Regions from separate parts of the Caballeronia sp. M1242 genome, predicted to be linked through region 1. Evidence: predicted binding sites of a transcription regulator. Region 1 holds the regulator's gene; each other region holds the start of a gene.
The links. Region 1 encodes LexA, which represses DNA repair genes until DNA is damaged. Its sites were predicted from a motif close to ACTGTATNNNNATACAGT; they were not measured.
Positions count from the first base shown of each region.

Region 2: imuA (translesion DNA synthesis-associated protein ImuA) is a predicted target of LexA. The motif match lies at 2,752-2,769, and genes of this name have one in related genera.
Region 3: imuA (translesion DNA synthesis-associated protein ImuA) is a predicted target of LexA. The motif match lies at 1,864-1,881, and genes of this name have one in related genera.

Region 1 is NZ_CP071129.1:1,279,769-1,284,715, forward strand. It holds gene JYK05_RS05940 (universal stress protein) at 1-342, shown strand, start outside; gene JYK05_RS05945 (DUF2939 domain-containing protein) at 367-948, opposite strand; gene JYK05_RS05950 (hypothetical protein) at 1,029-1,364, opposite strand; gene lexA (transcriptional repressor LexA) at 1,505-2,173, opposite strand; gene JYK05_RS05960 (sulfate ABC transporter substrate-binding protein) at 2,422-3,468, shown strand; gene cysT (sulfate ABC transporter permease subunit CysT) at 3,584-4,477, shown strand; gene cysW (sulfate ABC transporter permease subunit CysW) at 4,474-4,947, shown strand, end outside.
Region 2 is NZ_CP071129.1:1,674,022-1,678,968, forward strand. It holds gene JYK05_RS07755 (error-prone DNA polymerase) at 1-271, opposite strand, end outside; gene JYK05_RS07760 (DNA polymerase Y family protein) at 277-1,941, opposite strand; gene imuA (translesion DNA synthesis-associated protein ImuA) at 1,826-2,689, opposite strand; rRNA gene rrf (5S ribosomal RNA) at 2,903-3,016, opposite strand; rRNA gene JYK05_RS07775 (23S ribosomal RNA) at 3,158-4,947, opposite strand, start outside.
Region 3 is NZ_CP071129.1:1,884,797-1,889,743, forward strand. It holds gene JYK05_RS08750 (hypothetical protein) at 1-158, opposite strand, end outside; partial or broken gene JYK05_RS08755 (SOS response-associated peptidase family protein) at 239-1,211, opposite strand; gene JYK05_RS08760 (hypothetical protein) at 1,265-1,609, opposite strand; gene imuA (translesion DNA synthesis-associated protein ImuA) at 1,893-2,606, shown strand; gene JYK05_RS08770 (DNA polymerase Y family protein) at 2,530-4,017, shown strand; gene JYK05_RS08775 (error-prone DNA polymerase) at 4,038-4,947, shown strand, end outside.

The DNA of each region.
Region 1 (4,947 bases):
ATGGCCTGCGGGCGCTTCGAAGACGCGGCGCGCGATATCTTGCAGGAAGGCGTCGAGTGGCTGCGCGAACGTGGCCTGTCGGCGCAGGGGCATTTCGCGTTCGGCCATCCGATCGACGAAATCGCGGCGCTGGCCGACAGCCTCAAGGTCGATCTCGTCGTCGTCGGGCACCGCTGCCGGAGCGGACTCGCTCGTTGGTGGATGGGCGCGGGCAACACGCCTTTGCTGGATCGCGTGTCGTGCAGCATTCTGGTTGCCGTCTGTCAGGCAGGCGAATCAGCGGAAGCGGAAGATGCCGCTGCGTATGCCGCGAAGCCTGCGAAGGCCGAAGCGGGCGCGTGAGCGTGGATGGCTGGTGATCGCACGTCAGCCGTTGAGGTCGACGGCGACGAGCTTCCATGACACCAGGCCGCTGCGGTGAAAGATGGCGGAATAGCGGGCGTCGCCTGCGCCGTGCTGGTACGTCACGACGAACGTGTTGATGCCGCGATAGCCGGCCGTCGTCTGCGGCGGTTGCGGAGCCGGATTGGACGGGCTCACGGACGCCGACGCGTTTGCATCGGCCTGGCCGGCCGCGGGCGGACGTTCGCCGGGATTGCCGCGCGGCGGTATGCCGTTCAGAATGGCGGCGACTCCGTCCGGCGTCGCGTATGAATCCACGAGCGGGCCGACCAGCGCCGCGCCGATCATCGCGCCGATGATCGCGAGCGGGTTGCCGCTCTTCTGCACATCGATGCGCCGCGTGAGCAGCGCGGCGATCTGATCCTTCAAGCTCGCGCGCAACGCGGGGAAATCGACGTATTGGTTGACCGTTTGGGCGTCGCGCGCGTCGGCGGCGCGCTTGACGCGGTTCAGCACGATATATGGCGACGCGTAGACGAAGCCGAGCGCCGCGACGAGCAATAGGGCGGCGAGCGTGGCGACAATGAAACGAGCGGTGCGGGACATGCGACAGTCAAGCCTCTAGCGAAGGTCAATGCCGGATTGACCACGCCGCCGCACGACAGATTCCCCAACTCGCCGCCACTTCACGCCACCGTTCCGCCCGTCAGACCGGCGCGCTCTTCGTCGATGCAGCGGTCGATCATGCGCGACACTTCGCCGATCTTGCCGACGAGGATCAGCCGCGACTCGCTTCGGTACACGCGCACGGGAGTGCTCCGCGGCGGCTCCGCGTGAACCGTCTGCGTCAGCGACACGCGCGCGAACGCAGGCTGGCGAGACGGCAGCGCGGGCATGGAATCGAAGAGATCCGGTGCAGCTTCAGCTCGCGAAGGCGCCGCGGCGCCGCAAGGAATCAACGCACGCAGATGACGCAGACGGCCGAACTGGCGAAAGGGCAGCAAACGGGCAAAACGTTCCATCATGACTCTCCAGACGATAGGACGCACCGCGGCATGCCGCGAGCGGCTGCCGTCCGTGCTTGATGTACTCGAAACGCGCCGCGTCGTGCGTGGCGTGAAGAGGCGGGCAGCGATGCTTGAACGGGCGCTGCCGCCGCTGACTAGAACTCGCCCGAGCGGATCAGGCCCACTGCAATGCCTTCCAGCGCGAAGTCTCCGCTGCCCGACCGTACGAAAATGTTCTCGTAGTCCGGGTTCTCCGCGATGAGCTCGACGCCGTCGGGGCGGCGCTTCCAACGCTTGACCGTGACGTCGTCGCCGAGCCGCGCAACGACGATTTGTCCGTCCTTCGCCTCGGTGCGCTTCTGAACGGCGAGCAGGTCGCCGTCCAGAATGCCGGCGTCGCGCATCGACAAGCCGCGCACCTTCAGCAGGTAGTCCGGCTTGCTGGAAAAGAGCGCGGGGTCGCACGCGTAGTGCTGCGAAATATGCTCCTGCGCGAGGATAGGACTGCCCGCCGCCACCCGGCCTACGAGCGGCAACGAGAGCTGCATGATGCTCGCGTGCGGCAAGGTGAACTGGTGCGGAACGTCTTCCGAACGGCCAGCGTCCCCGATCAGCCGGATGCCGCGCGACGAACCCGCCGCCAGTTCGATGACGCCCTTGCGCGCCAGTGCCCGCAGATGCTCTTCCGCAGAGTTAGCGGAGCTGAAGCCAAGCTCAGCGGCAATCTCCGCGCGGGTCGGCGGAAAGCCGGTGCGCTCGATTGCACGCTGGAGCAGTTCGAAGACCTGCTGCTGACGCGCGGTAAGTTTTGAGGTTCTGGTCACTGGCTCGGGCCTCTCGTGCACTGTATGGATCAACAGATGACTGTATTTTTATACAGTATTCGGCGCTTTTCAAGCATTACTTTAAGTTCGGCTCGAAACCGCAACACGCTCCGACGTTCGCCCGCCCGCAACGGCCGGCGACCCGCTTTAGCAGCTTTCGATATAAAAGACTGAAAAACGATTATTTCTGTTCATATAGGCCCGCCGATAGACTGATTCCGTCAATTGGATAAGACGGAGAACGGGGAATGCAAAGCACGAAAGCGGGATTGGGGACCAGGGCACGCAAAGCGCTGACCGCGCTGGCGCTGACGGCGGCGGGCATCGGCGCGATGGTCGCGGCGAGCACGCAAGCCCACGCGCAGACGTCGTTTCTAAATGTGTCGTACGACCCGACGCGCGAGCTGTATCAGGACTTCAATCAGGCATTCGCCAAGAAGTGGAAGGCGGAAACCGGCGAGACCGTCACGTTCAAGCAGTCGCACGGCGGCTCCGGCGGACAGGCGCGCGCGGTCATCGACGGCCTGCAGGCGGACGTCGTCACGCTTGCGCTCGCGTACGACATCGACGCGCTCGCGGGCAAGGGACTCGTCGCTGCGGACTGGCAGAAGCGGCTGCCGGATAACGCCTCGCCGTACACGTCGACGATCGTTTTCCTCGTGCGCAAGGGCAACCCGAAGCACATCAAGGACTGGGACGACCTCACGAAGCCGGGCGTCTCCATCGTCACGCCGAACCCGAAAACGTCGGGCGGGGCGCGCTGGAACTATCTCGCCGCATGGGCCTACGCGCAGCACAAGCCGGGCGGCAACGAGCAAACCGCGAAGGACTTCGTCGCGAAGCTGTACAAGAACGCGGGCGTGCTCGATTCCGGCGCGCGCGGCGCCACGACGAGCTTCGTGCAGCGCGGCCAGGGCGACGTGCTGATCGCGTGGGAGAACGAGGCGTTTCTGTCGTTGAAGGAGTTCGGTCCGGACAAGTTCGAGATCGTGGTGCCTTCTGTGAGCATTCTGGCCGAGCCGCCGGTCGCGGTGGTCGACAAGGTCGTCGACAAGCATGGCACGCGCAAGCTCGCTGAGGCGTATCTGAAGTATCTGTATAGCGACGAAGGCCAGCAGATTGCCGCGCGCAATTTCTATCGTCCGCGCTCGGACAAGGTGCCGGCCGACCTCACGAAGCAGTTCCCGAAGATCAAGCTCTACACCATCGACGACACGTTCGGCGGCTGGACCAAGGCGCAGAAGACGCATTTCGCGGATGGCGGCGTTTTCGACTCGATCTATCAACCGCAGTAACCGCGACAAGCGACACGCGAGAAGCAAGCCGAAGCGGCGCGCCATGACGCCGCCGGTCATATAAGCATTTGATGACACGCGCTCCCCGGCGCACTGGAACAGGACGAAAGCAAGGATGACGACTTTCACTTTGCGCAAGCCGAGCGCGCTACCGGGCTTCGGCCTGACGCTCGGCATCACGCTCGCGTATCTGAGCCTCGTGGTGTTGATACCGCTCGCCGCCACGTTCGCGAAGACGGCGACGCTCGACTGGGCGCAGTTCGTCCGCGCGGTGACATCGCCGCGCGTATTGGCGTCGTATCGGCTGACCTTCGGCGCGGCGCTCGGCGGAGCGCTCATCAACGCGGTGTTCGGCTTTCTCGTCGCGTGGGTGCTCGTGCGCTATACCTTTCCGATGAAGCGCATCGTGGATGCCATCGTCGATTTGCCGTTCGCGCTGCCAACCTCCGTCGCGGGCATCTCGCTCGCGGCCGTGTATGCGGGCAACGGCTGGATCGGGCAGTTTCTCGCGCCGCTCGGCGTCAAGGTCGCGTTCACGCCGCTCGGCGTGCTGGTCGCGCTGACGTTCATCGGCTTGCCGTTCGTCGTGCGCACGGTGCAGCCGGTGCTGGAAGACTTCGAGCGCGAGCAGGAAGAAGCCGCCGCGTGCCTCGGCGCGACGCGCTGGCTGACGTTTCGCCGCGTCGTGTTGCCGTCGCTTTTCCCGGCGCTGTTGACGGGCTTCGCGCTGGCGTTCGCGCGCGCGCTCGGCGAATACGGCTCGGTGATTTTCATCGCGGGCAACGTGCCGATGAAGTCGGAAATTACGTCGCTTCTCATCATCACGAAGCTCGAACAATACGACTATGCGGGCGCCACGGCGCTCGCCGTCGTCATGCTGTGCGTGTCGTTTCTGATGCTGCTCCTCATCAACACGCTGCAATGGTTCCTGCAACGGCGCACGAGCCGCACGGGCGCGATCCCTGCGCACGCCGCGCAGCCTGTTGCCGCGCAAGGGAGCCACGCATGAGCACGCCCGATACGAAAGCCATCGCGATGAACACCGCTGCGCCACGCGATGCCCGCACGCTCGATCCCGTCACCGAACCGCGCGCGGTGCGCTGGCTGCTCACGGGCATCGCGCTGCTGTTCCTCGCGCTCTTTCTCGTGGTGCCGCTCGTCGCCGTGTTCGCGCAAGCGTTCGCAAAGGGCATCGACTATTACTTCGAGTCGCTGAAAGACCCGGACGCGTGGTCCGCCATCAAGCTCACGTTGACGACGGCGGCGATTGCCGTGCCGCTCAACGTCGTGTTTGGCCTCGCGGCGTCGTGGGCGATCGCGAAGTTCGACTTCCGCGGCAAGGCGCTCTTGACCACGCTCATCGACTTGCCGTTCTCGGTTTCGCCCGTGATTTCCGGCCTGATCTACGTGCTGATGTTCGGCGCGCAAGGCTGGTTCGGTCCGTGGCTCGCGGCGCACGACGTGCAGATCCTCTTCGCG
Region 2 (4,947 bases), 390 kb from region 1:
CGGCTTTGACTTTGGCCTCGATGTCTTTGATCGCCGCGTGCGCCCGCACGACGCCCGCGAGCGAGCATTCGTCCGTGATCGCGAGCGCGGTATAGCCGTGCTCGAGCGCCGCGGCGGCCAATTCCTGCGGATGCGACGCGCCACGCAAAAACGAGAAATTGCTGATGCAATGCAGTTCGGCGTATCCGGGCAGGAGCGTGGACGCGGACACGGCGCCGGAAAAGTCTCCGCCGTCGTCGGCCAGACCGATGATGTCGTTGAGATCGTCCATCGGCGTCATCCAAAGAATCCGTGCAGGAACCACGCGCCGCTCAGACGCTCGCGATACAGCCAGAACATGCGGCCGCGATCGTCGGAGGCGACGTAGTAATCGCGCTGGACGCCGTTGCCGTCCCACCAGCCCGCTTCGATGCGCTCGGTTCGGCTGATGAGCTTCAGCGGACGGCGATAGAACGGCCGCTCGTTGCGCAGTTGCAGCTTTTGCGGCGTTTCGAGGATCCACGAGGGGCGCGGCTGCGAAGGCACGGCGCGATCGGGAAGTTGCAGCGGCTCGTCGGTGTCGGTCTCTGGCTCGTCTTCCTGCGCTTCTTCGGTCGCTTCCTCGGGCGCAGTTTCGACATGCGCGTGCTTCGGCTTTTTTGTGCGCTTGGGCTTGCTATCGCGCACTGCCTGATAAGGCTCGACCGTCATCGCTGCCTCAGGCCGATGATCCTCCCGCGCAACCAGTTGCACGACATTCTCCGCGCCCAGGCGCGCGCTCAGACGTTCGAGCAGTTGCGCCATCGATTCGTTGTCGGAAGTCGGCATCGGAAACAGCGTGTCGGACGGCGGCGCGTGCTCGCTGACTTTGTCGGCGAACAGCTTCATTTCGATGACTGGAGCGACGAGCGTCGTCTGATTCAGCTTTTCGCGCAGCAGCCAGAGGACGTGATCGGCGTCGCGCGTCGGCACGGCCCACGCGACCTTGAGCGTCGATGTTTTCGGCGCGTGGCGCGCGGCCAGTTCGTGCTCCAGCAGCAGCGAAAATTCGCTCACCGCGGCGTGATGCGCGCTCAGCCAGCCGGCCAGTTGCAGCACGAGCCGGCGCGCTGCGAACAGCAGCGCCTCGGCGCTTTCCACGCGTGCCTGCAATTCCAACCGAGCCTCGAACGATGCCGGCGCACAGAACGCCTCGCGCGGATCGGGCGCCTGCCCGTAAGCCTGCGCGAGCCATTGCAGAATGCCCTGCCCGAACCGCCGCGCGACGCCCTTGCGCGGCAGGCGGCGCAAATCGGCGAGCGTCGAACAGCCGATCTGTTCGAACACGTTCCCATGCGATTCCGCCGACGGAACCAGCGACACCGGCAACGCGTCAAGCACGCGCACGAGCGTCGTCTCCTTGACGATGCGCACGCGACGCGTCACGCGGCGAGTGCGCGCATGCGCGAGCAGCCAGGCGCCCCACGCGGTCGGCGCACAGCCCATTCGCGACGTCAAGCCGCATCCTTTCACCGTCGACGACACCTTGGCGATCAGCGCCCGCAAGCCGCCGAAAAGCCGCGTGCTCGCACCGACTTCCAGCAGCACCGTATTCGCATGCGCGAGCACGACTTTCGGCGTGAACGCGAGCAACGCCAGCGCCACCGCTTCGAGCGCGCGCTGCTCCGCGTTGACATCGACCGCGAGCAGCGTCAGCCGCGGCGCCAGCGCAAACGCGTGAGAGCGCGTGCTGCCGGGCCTCACTCCCAGACGAAACGCGATGAGGTCGGGCAGCAGGATGCGCGCGTGATCGGCGAGCGCGAAACAGGGCTGATCGATGTCCTGCGCGACTGACGTGTCGGCGCGGTCATTCGGCATCGGCCTCGCTCCAGGCGAAATCGAACCGGCCGATGCGCATGGCATCGATGGCGGCTTGACTGCTTCGAGCGATAAAAGCGGCAATGTCACCGCTATCCACAACATGTTTGACCTCTCGTGCTTTCCTTTGCTGGCTGGCGCGGCGCAGATGCTCGGGCAACGCGGGCAACTGCAGCGGCAAGCGCAAATGCAACGGCTTTTCCAGCAACGGACCGCGTCGCTTGATGATGCTGATCTCCAGCATGACGACCTGCATCCATTCGCGACGATTCATCGTTGGCGCGGCGGCGGGCAGCATCGGCTTGCAGACCATTCGCAGCGGCGCCGCCGATGATTGCTTCGCGGCATTCAATGGACGAAACAGGAACGCCAGCGATTGCGACTCCTGCGCTGCGACCTGCAATCGCCGCAAGGCTTCGGGACGCGCTTTGGGCAGCCAGATCAACACAGCGCCGATGCCCTCCTGCTTGAGCGACTGTTCCGCGGCCCATAACACCTGATCGTCGGGCGCTTTGACCCAGACGAGCTTATTCGGCGCGATGTTCATTGCCCGAAACGCGGCGTGATTGGGCATCCAGGGTGGCGCGATGAAGACGACGGAGCGGCTTTGAACCGTCGTCAAGTCCCGTAACGTGCGCGCAAGCAGCCGGATCTCACCGACGCCGCTTTCTTCGATCAGCACTTCGGTCACGGTGCCCGGCTGCCAGCCTGCGCCTGGCAACGCCAGGTCCAGCATTCGATAGCCGCTCGGAACGACGCCTGAATGCGAGGTGGTGAACTGCTCGCCTTGCCATAGCTGCTGCTGCAAGCGCGACGTCAGTCCGATGTCCAGTAATGAAAGTGCGGCACCCATGGATTCCCGTCTGCCGTATGCAGAGTCCGCTATGCGTGAACGCGATGCGGCCTCCGGTTAATACTGTACATTTATACAGTATTTCGGGGTGCACTGGGGTATGGGTGGGAAGATCCGAGGAGGTGAGACGGGGCGCGGCTAAGAGTGGCTTTGCCGCCCCAAACGCAAAAACCCCACCTTTGCGGGGTGGGGTTTTTGTTTTGAGCAAGGGGAGCCTGACGATTACCTACTTTCACACGGGCAATCCGCACTATCATCGGCGTGGAGTCGTTTCACGGTCCTGTTCGGGATGGGAAGGGGTGGGACCGACTCGCTATGGTCATCAGGCTTTAAGGGGATGTTGTCTCGCCTGTGGGGCGCTACAACCAATCGGGGAAGAAGTAGTGGTTTGGGGTAGTGACTGTGGGCACAGTCGCTACTCAACCGGTGGCGCACCCGCTTCGGGGTGGCTTAAGACACACTGGTTATAGGATCAAGCCTTACGGGCAATTAGTATCAGTTAGCTCAATGCATTACTGCACTTACACACCTGACCTATCAACGTCCTGGTCTGGAACGACCCTTCAAGGGGCTCGAAGCCCCGGGGATATCTCATCTTAAGGCGAGTTTCCCGCTTAGATGCTTTCAGCGGTTATCTCTTCCGAACATAGCTACCCGGCGATGCCACTGGCGTGACAACCGGTACACCAGAGGTTCGTCCACTCCGGTCCTCTCGTACTAGGAGCAGCCCCCTTCAAATATCCAACGCCCACGGCAGATAGGGACCAAACTGTCTCACGACGTTTTAAACCCAGCTCACGTACCTCTTTAAATGGCGAACAGCCATACCCTTGGGACCGGCTACAGCCCCAGGATGAGATGAGCCGACATCGAGGTGCCAAACACCGCCGTCGATATGAACTCTTGGGCGGTATCAGCCTGTTATCCCCAGAGTACCTTTTATCCGTTGAGCGATGGCCCTTCCATACAGAACCACCGGATCACTATGACCTGCTTTCGCACCTGCTCGACTTGTCGGTCTCGCAGTTAAGCACGCTTATGCCATTGCACTATCAGCACGATTTCCGACCGTACCTAGCGTACCTTCGTACTCCTCCGTTACGCTTTGGGAGGAGACCGCCCCAGTCAAACTGCCTACCATGCACTGTCCCCGATCCGGATCACGGACCAAGGTTAGAACCTCAAACAAACCAGGGTGGTATTTCAAGGACGGCTCCACCGAAACTGGCGTTCCGGTTTCATAGCCTCCCACCTATCCTACACAGATCGGTTCAAAGTCCAATGCAAAGCTACAGTAAAGGTTCATGGGGTCTTTCCGTCTAGCCGCGGGGAGATTGCATCATCACAAACACTTCAACTTCGCTGAGTCTCGGGAGGAGACAGTGTGGCCATCGTTACGCCATTCGTGCAGGTCGGAACTTACCCGACAAGGAATTTCTACCTTAGGACCGTTATAGTTACGGCCGCCGTTTACCGGGACTTCAATCAAGAGCTTGCACCCCATCATTTAATCTTCCGGCACCGGGCAGGCGTCACACCCTATACGTCCACTTTCGTGTTTGCAGAGTGCTGTGTTTTTATTAAACAGTCGCAGCCACCAGTTTATTGCAACCCTTTCACCCTCCTGGCGCAGGCCAGTCAAGCTACCAGGGCGTACCTTATCCCGAAGTTACGGTACCAATTTGCCGAGTTCCTTCTCCCGAGTTCTCTCAAGCGCCTTAGAATACTCATCTCGCCCACCTGTGTCGGTTTGCGGTACGGTCATCGTTAGACTGAAGCTTAGAGGCTTTTCTTGGAACCACTTCCAATTGCTTCGTGACCGAAGTCACTCGCGCCACACCCTTGAATTACGTGCCCGGATTTGCCTAAGCACCTTCTCCAATGCAGCGACCGGGACGTCCAACACCCGGACAACCTTCCGCGATCCGTCCCCCCATCGCATCTAACAATGGTGCAGGAATATTGACCTGCTTCCCATCAGCTACGCATTTCTGCCTCGCCTTAGGGGCCGACTCACCCTACGCCGATGAACGTTGCGTAGGAAACCTTGGGCTTACGGCGAGGGGCTTTCACCCCCTTTATCGCTACTCATGTCAGCATTCGCACTTCCGATACCTCCAGCACGCTTTTCAACGCACCTTCGCAGGCTTACGGAACGCTCTCCTACCATGCGAGTAAAACTCGCATCCGCAGCTTCGGTGACTGGCTTGAGCCCCGTTACATCTTCCGCGCAGGACGACTCGATCAGTGAGCTATTA
Region 3 (4,947 bases), 610 kb from region 1:
AGTTCATAGTGGGCGCCCTTGCCGCTGCGCGTCGGAGGAAAGTGCTCGCCTTCAACGCATGTCACTTCGAACGTATCCTTCCCATCTTCATGGACCACGGAGTAAATGCCCGACACCTTGACGATTTCACCGGGCTTATACGAATTGTCGCCTGCCATCGCTGCCTCCTCAGTAAAGAATAACGATGGACGAGCAAGAGGTGTTCCGAGGGATGCACGTATCGCCCGCTTACGGCGATTTATGCTGCTAGCCGGTGCTCGTAGTACGGCCGGTCGCGATCTTCCAGAATCGCATCAAGCGCGGCAAGATTGGAGGCTTGGGGATTCAGCCAAGCGTTCACGTTCTCCTGCTTGATCCGCACGATGCAGCGGTCGTGACCGGCGGCTTCGACTTCAGCAGGCGGCTCGTCCGTAATCGCAGCAAACGACAAAAGATCCGGCTGACCCGGCGCCGTCCACTTCGACCACAGGCAGGCGACCATCAGCAGTTGGCCGTTATCGGGTCGAAACTCCAGGACGACGTTCTCGCCCGGCGCCTGCGGTCCGTCGTGCGTCTCAAACAACGTGTTCTCGCACTTCGCGCGCGTTACGTTCTCATAGAAGACGTCAACCAGCAGCAATCCGTGCGTGTAGCCGAAACAGGGCTTCCAGAACTTGTCAAGACTGTCACGCCGCGCGTTGTACGTGCCGGGGTATTTGATGTCGTAGTTCGCAGGCTTACCTGCAATGCGACACTGGTAGCGCATTGGCTTGACCACGTACTGCCCGTTTTCGACCACGAGGACAGGCGCGTAGTAGCCCGGAAAGATGCGTGAATCACGAGGCTCTTGCTCAATGCGGTTTATGTCTGCGAGGCGACGCAACGCAGCTTCGATCTTGTCGGTCGCGATGCGCTTGCTCTCGGTTGCTGCCTTGGTGGTCTTCGTCTGCAATGTGCGCTCCGCATCTGCGAGTCGGGTGCGCTGCTTGAAGAGCTCCTGCTCCAGCTTCGTCGTCTGTTCCGCGTTGTACCGGTCGATGAACTCCCTGATCTGACGCTCGTCGTCGTTCGCTGGCTCACGGAACGCGTCTTCCATCGCTTTCGGAAATTTTAACCTTGCTGCCCTCCGCGCGCTCCCAGAAAAGGCGCGCGAACTCGCGGATGTCCATCTGTGCGCCGAACATCTTCACATAGCGACGATAGTCGGCCTGGATCTGCGCGGAGTAGCACATGCGGAAGGTTCCTCGTTGGATGGTCGCGGCATTGGCTGAAGTCGTTCGGATCTTCAGAGCGCCTCTTTGCACAACGCCAGCATTTTCTTGATGACGGTGCATGAATAGTTGAGTTGCATGTCGCCCGTGAAGAGCGCCTGGACATTCGACTGGCGCACCGCAATGCCGGCGCCTTTTAGGTCTCGCCTCGCGATCTGGAGCGCGAGTTGTCCGAGACGCACACGTTCAAGCCAGTCCATTTGCCGCTGATTGCGTCGAAGCCAGATTCGGCAACTTTCAACCACGTGGTCGACCCGCCACTCGTGCGTCAGCGAATACGAGGCCGCGGCAGTTGCGACCAGGAAGCACAGCAGTTCCGCCCGCGCTTCCGACACTTCGTGGTTATCCGGTTCAGCCATACGTCGAGTCTCTCATCCTTGATTCATTGTGGTCCACAACGGACGCACCCATCGTCACCAGCAACTGCGGACACATGCGCCGGATTCAACGGGGGTCGCTCACTTCCACCTGCGGGCATGGCCCGGATCTCTGTCGGTAATTCCCGCTGGCGGTGCGCGCGGCCGCTCAGCGTAATGCGCTAGAGCATAGTCACCGCGCGAAATCGCGGCCACAAAAAGGGCGCAATGTCATGTTGCGTTTTTCGATGTAAAGTACTGTACATCCATACAGTACTTATGCAAAATGGCCGCCCTGCCCAAACACGTCGAGTCCATCCATCCCGCGCTGTGGCGCGGCTCGCAGCTCGCGCGCGCCTTCGGAAAAACCGTCGACACCGGCTACCCGGCCTTGTCGGCGGAACTGCCAGGCGGCGGCTGGCCGCTCGGCGCACTCGTGGAGTTGTTAGTCCAGCAACCCGGGATCGGCGAGATGCGCTTGATGCGCCCGGCACTCACCCGTGTGAGTCAGCGGCCTGTCGTGCTGCTGCAAGCGCCGCATGTGCCCAATGCGCTGGCGTTCTCGTATCTCGGTGTGCCGGTGGACAAGCTGATGTGGCTGCGTGCGTCGAAGACCGCCGATGCGTTGTGGTGCGCCGAGCGCGTATTGCAGGCCGGCACCTGCGGCGCGCTGCTCCTCTGGCAGCAGCACATCCGCTCGGAGGCACTGCGGCGCTTGCACCTCGTGGCTCAGGCGACCGAGACGTTGCTGGTCCTGGTGCGGCCGCTTGCGAGCGCGCAGGACGCGTCACCGGCGACGCTACGGCTCAGCGTGAGACCGGCAGAGGGCGGGATCGCGGTCGACATCATCAAACGACGCGGTCCCGCCCAGACTGAGCAACTGTCCGTCACCCTACAACCGTCGCCGATCCTGCTGAGTTCCTATGGCCGTGTTCGTCGCCATTCACTTGCCCCGGCTTTCGCTGGAGGTATTTCGACCGAGGTGGTCGCCTCCGTCTGAGCACGGATGCGTGGTGCTCGAGCGCGACAAGGTCATCGTGCTCGATGCGGTGGCCAGAGGCGCCGGTGTGCGAGTCGGGATGAAGCGTGGCGGAGTCGTGACGCTCGCGCCTGATGCGCTCATGTTCGACCGCAGCGCGGAACGCGAGCAAGACATGCAGCGCGACGTTGCGATTGCGCTGCTGCGCTTCTCGCCGCAGGTGGCCGTGTGCGAAGAAGAGACCATCGTCGTGGAAGTCACCGCGAGCCTGCGCCTCTTTGGCGGCATTCTGCGTGTATGCAAGGAAATCAGGGAAGTCGTCCGTGCGATTGGCGTGACGGCGGGTATGAGCGTCGCGCCCACGGGACGCGGCGCCTGGCTGCTCGCCAAGGCCGGCCGCCGGCGCGTGCTCAAGGTGCAGTCGCTCGAGCGTCAGCTAGGCGGCTTGCCCTTCATGGTCGTGCCGGAGCTGCGCCGCTTCGCCGACTGGTTCAACGGGCTCGGCTGCCGTGTGCTGAGCGATATCCAACGCCTGCCTCGCGCAGGTTTGAAAAAGAGGTGTGGCGTGGACCTGCTCGATTCGCTGGACCGGGCCTATGGCCTGGCTCCCGAACTTCACGAGTGGCTTGAATTGCCACCGACCTTCAGCGCGCGCGTCGAGCTGCCCGATCGCGTGGAGCATGCGGAAGCCATTCTCTTCTCGGCGCGGCGGCTCGTCGTGCAATTGTGCGGGTGGCTCGCCGCCCAGCAACTGGCGCTCACGCATGCCACCGTCACGCTGGAGCACGAGCGCGGACGCCAGGCCATCGAGCCGACGTTCATCGATCTTGCGCTGGCCGAGCCGACCTGGCATGAGGAGCATCTGCTTCGTCTTCTGAAGGAGCGGCTCGGACGCACGGAATTGCAAGCCGCAGTGATCGCCGTGCGCCTCACGGCAGCGGACGTGCAGGCGGCCGAGCCGCCCAGCGATACGCTCTTTCCGGAGCCCGGCGGATCGGCGCAGGACCATAACCGGCTGCTCGAACTATTGGCCGCCCGCCTGGGCGCCGAGAACGTCTTGCGGCCGGCGCCTGCGCCTGACCATCGGCCCGAGCACGCCAACCAGTGGGTGCCGGTTCAGAGCGGTTCGAAGAACGGCCCGAATGGCGGTCCCAAGACCGTGTCCGCGCCCGATGATCTTCCGCGACCGACCTGGCTGTTGCATGCGCCCCTGCGCTTGATGGTCAAGAACCATCGCCCGTTCTACGGCTCGCCGCTCAAGCTCGTTTCGACCGGCGAGCGGATCGAAGCCGGCTGGCATGACGGCGCACTGGTGACGCGCGACTATTTCGTCGCCGAAGCGGACGATAAAAGCTGCTACTGGATCTACCGTGAGCGGCCGAGCGTGACGAGCGAAGAAACGCGCTGGTTTCTTCACGGGCTCTTTGGATAAGCGGATGAGGAGGTAGCATTGTGGACTTTCCCTCGTCGGCCCTGCCCGACTACGCCGAGCTTTTCGCGTTCACCAACTTCTCGTTTCTGCATGGCGCCTCGCACGGTGAAGAACTCGTGCTGCGTGCGTCACAACTCGGATACGCGGGACTCGCCATCACCGACGAGTGCTCGGTCGCGGGCGTCGTGCGCGCGCATGTGCAGGCCAAGGAAGAAAAGCTGCCGCTGATCATCGGCTCGTACTTTCGTCTGGTTCATGCAAGTCATGGCGCGGAGAAGCGGCCCGCCTTCGGTCTCATACTCCTTGCACAGAACCGCGAGGGCTACGGCAACCTGTGCGAGTTGATCACGCTGGCACGCATGCGGGCGGCCAAAGGCAGCTATCTCCTGACGCCTGACGATCTCGCGCGGCCCGACCCGAAGTACGCGCATCTGAAAGGCATGCCCGACTGCCTGGCGATCTTGGTGCCGGACTTTCCCGCGAAGGAAGAAACGCTCGCCGCGCAACTCGATTGGTTGCGCCAGACGTTCCCCGCTCGTGCGTGGGTCGGGCTTACGCTGCATCAGCGCGCGATGGATGACATCCATCGCGGTGTAGTCGAAGACGTCGCGTCGCGCAGCGGCGTGCCTGTCGTGGCGACCGGCAATGTCCTGATGCACGTGCGCTCGCGAAAGCCCCTGCAGGACACGATGACCGCAATCCGCCTGGGCAAGCCTGTCGCCGAATGCGGCTACGAGCTTGCGCCCAACGCGGAGCAGCATCTGCGTTCGCGCTTGCGGCTTGCCAATCTTTATCCGCCGCACGCGCTCGCCGAGACCTTGAAGGTGCTCGGCCGCTGCACGTTTTCGCTGGACGAGTTGCGCTACGAGTATCCGAACGAGCTGGTTCCCGAGGGCTACACACATGAGGCGTATCTCCGGCAAGAGACGT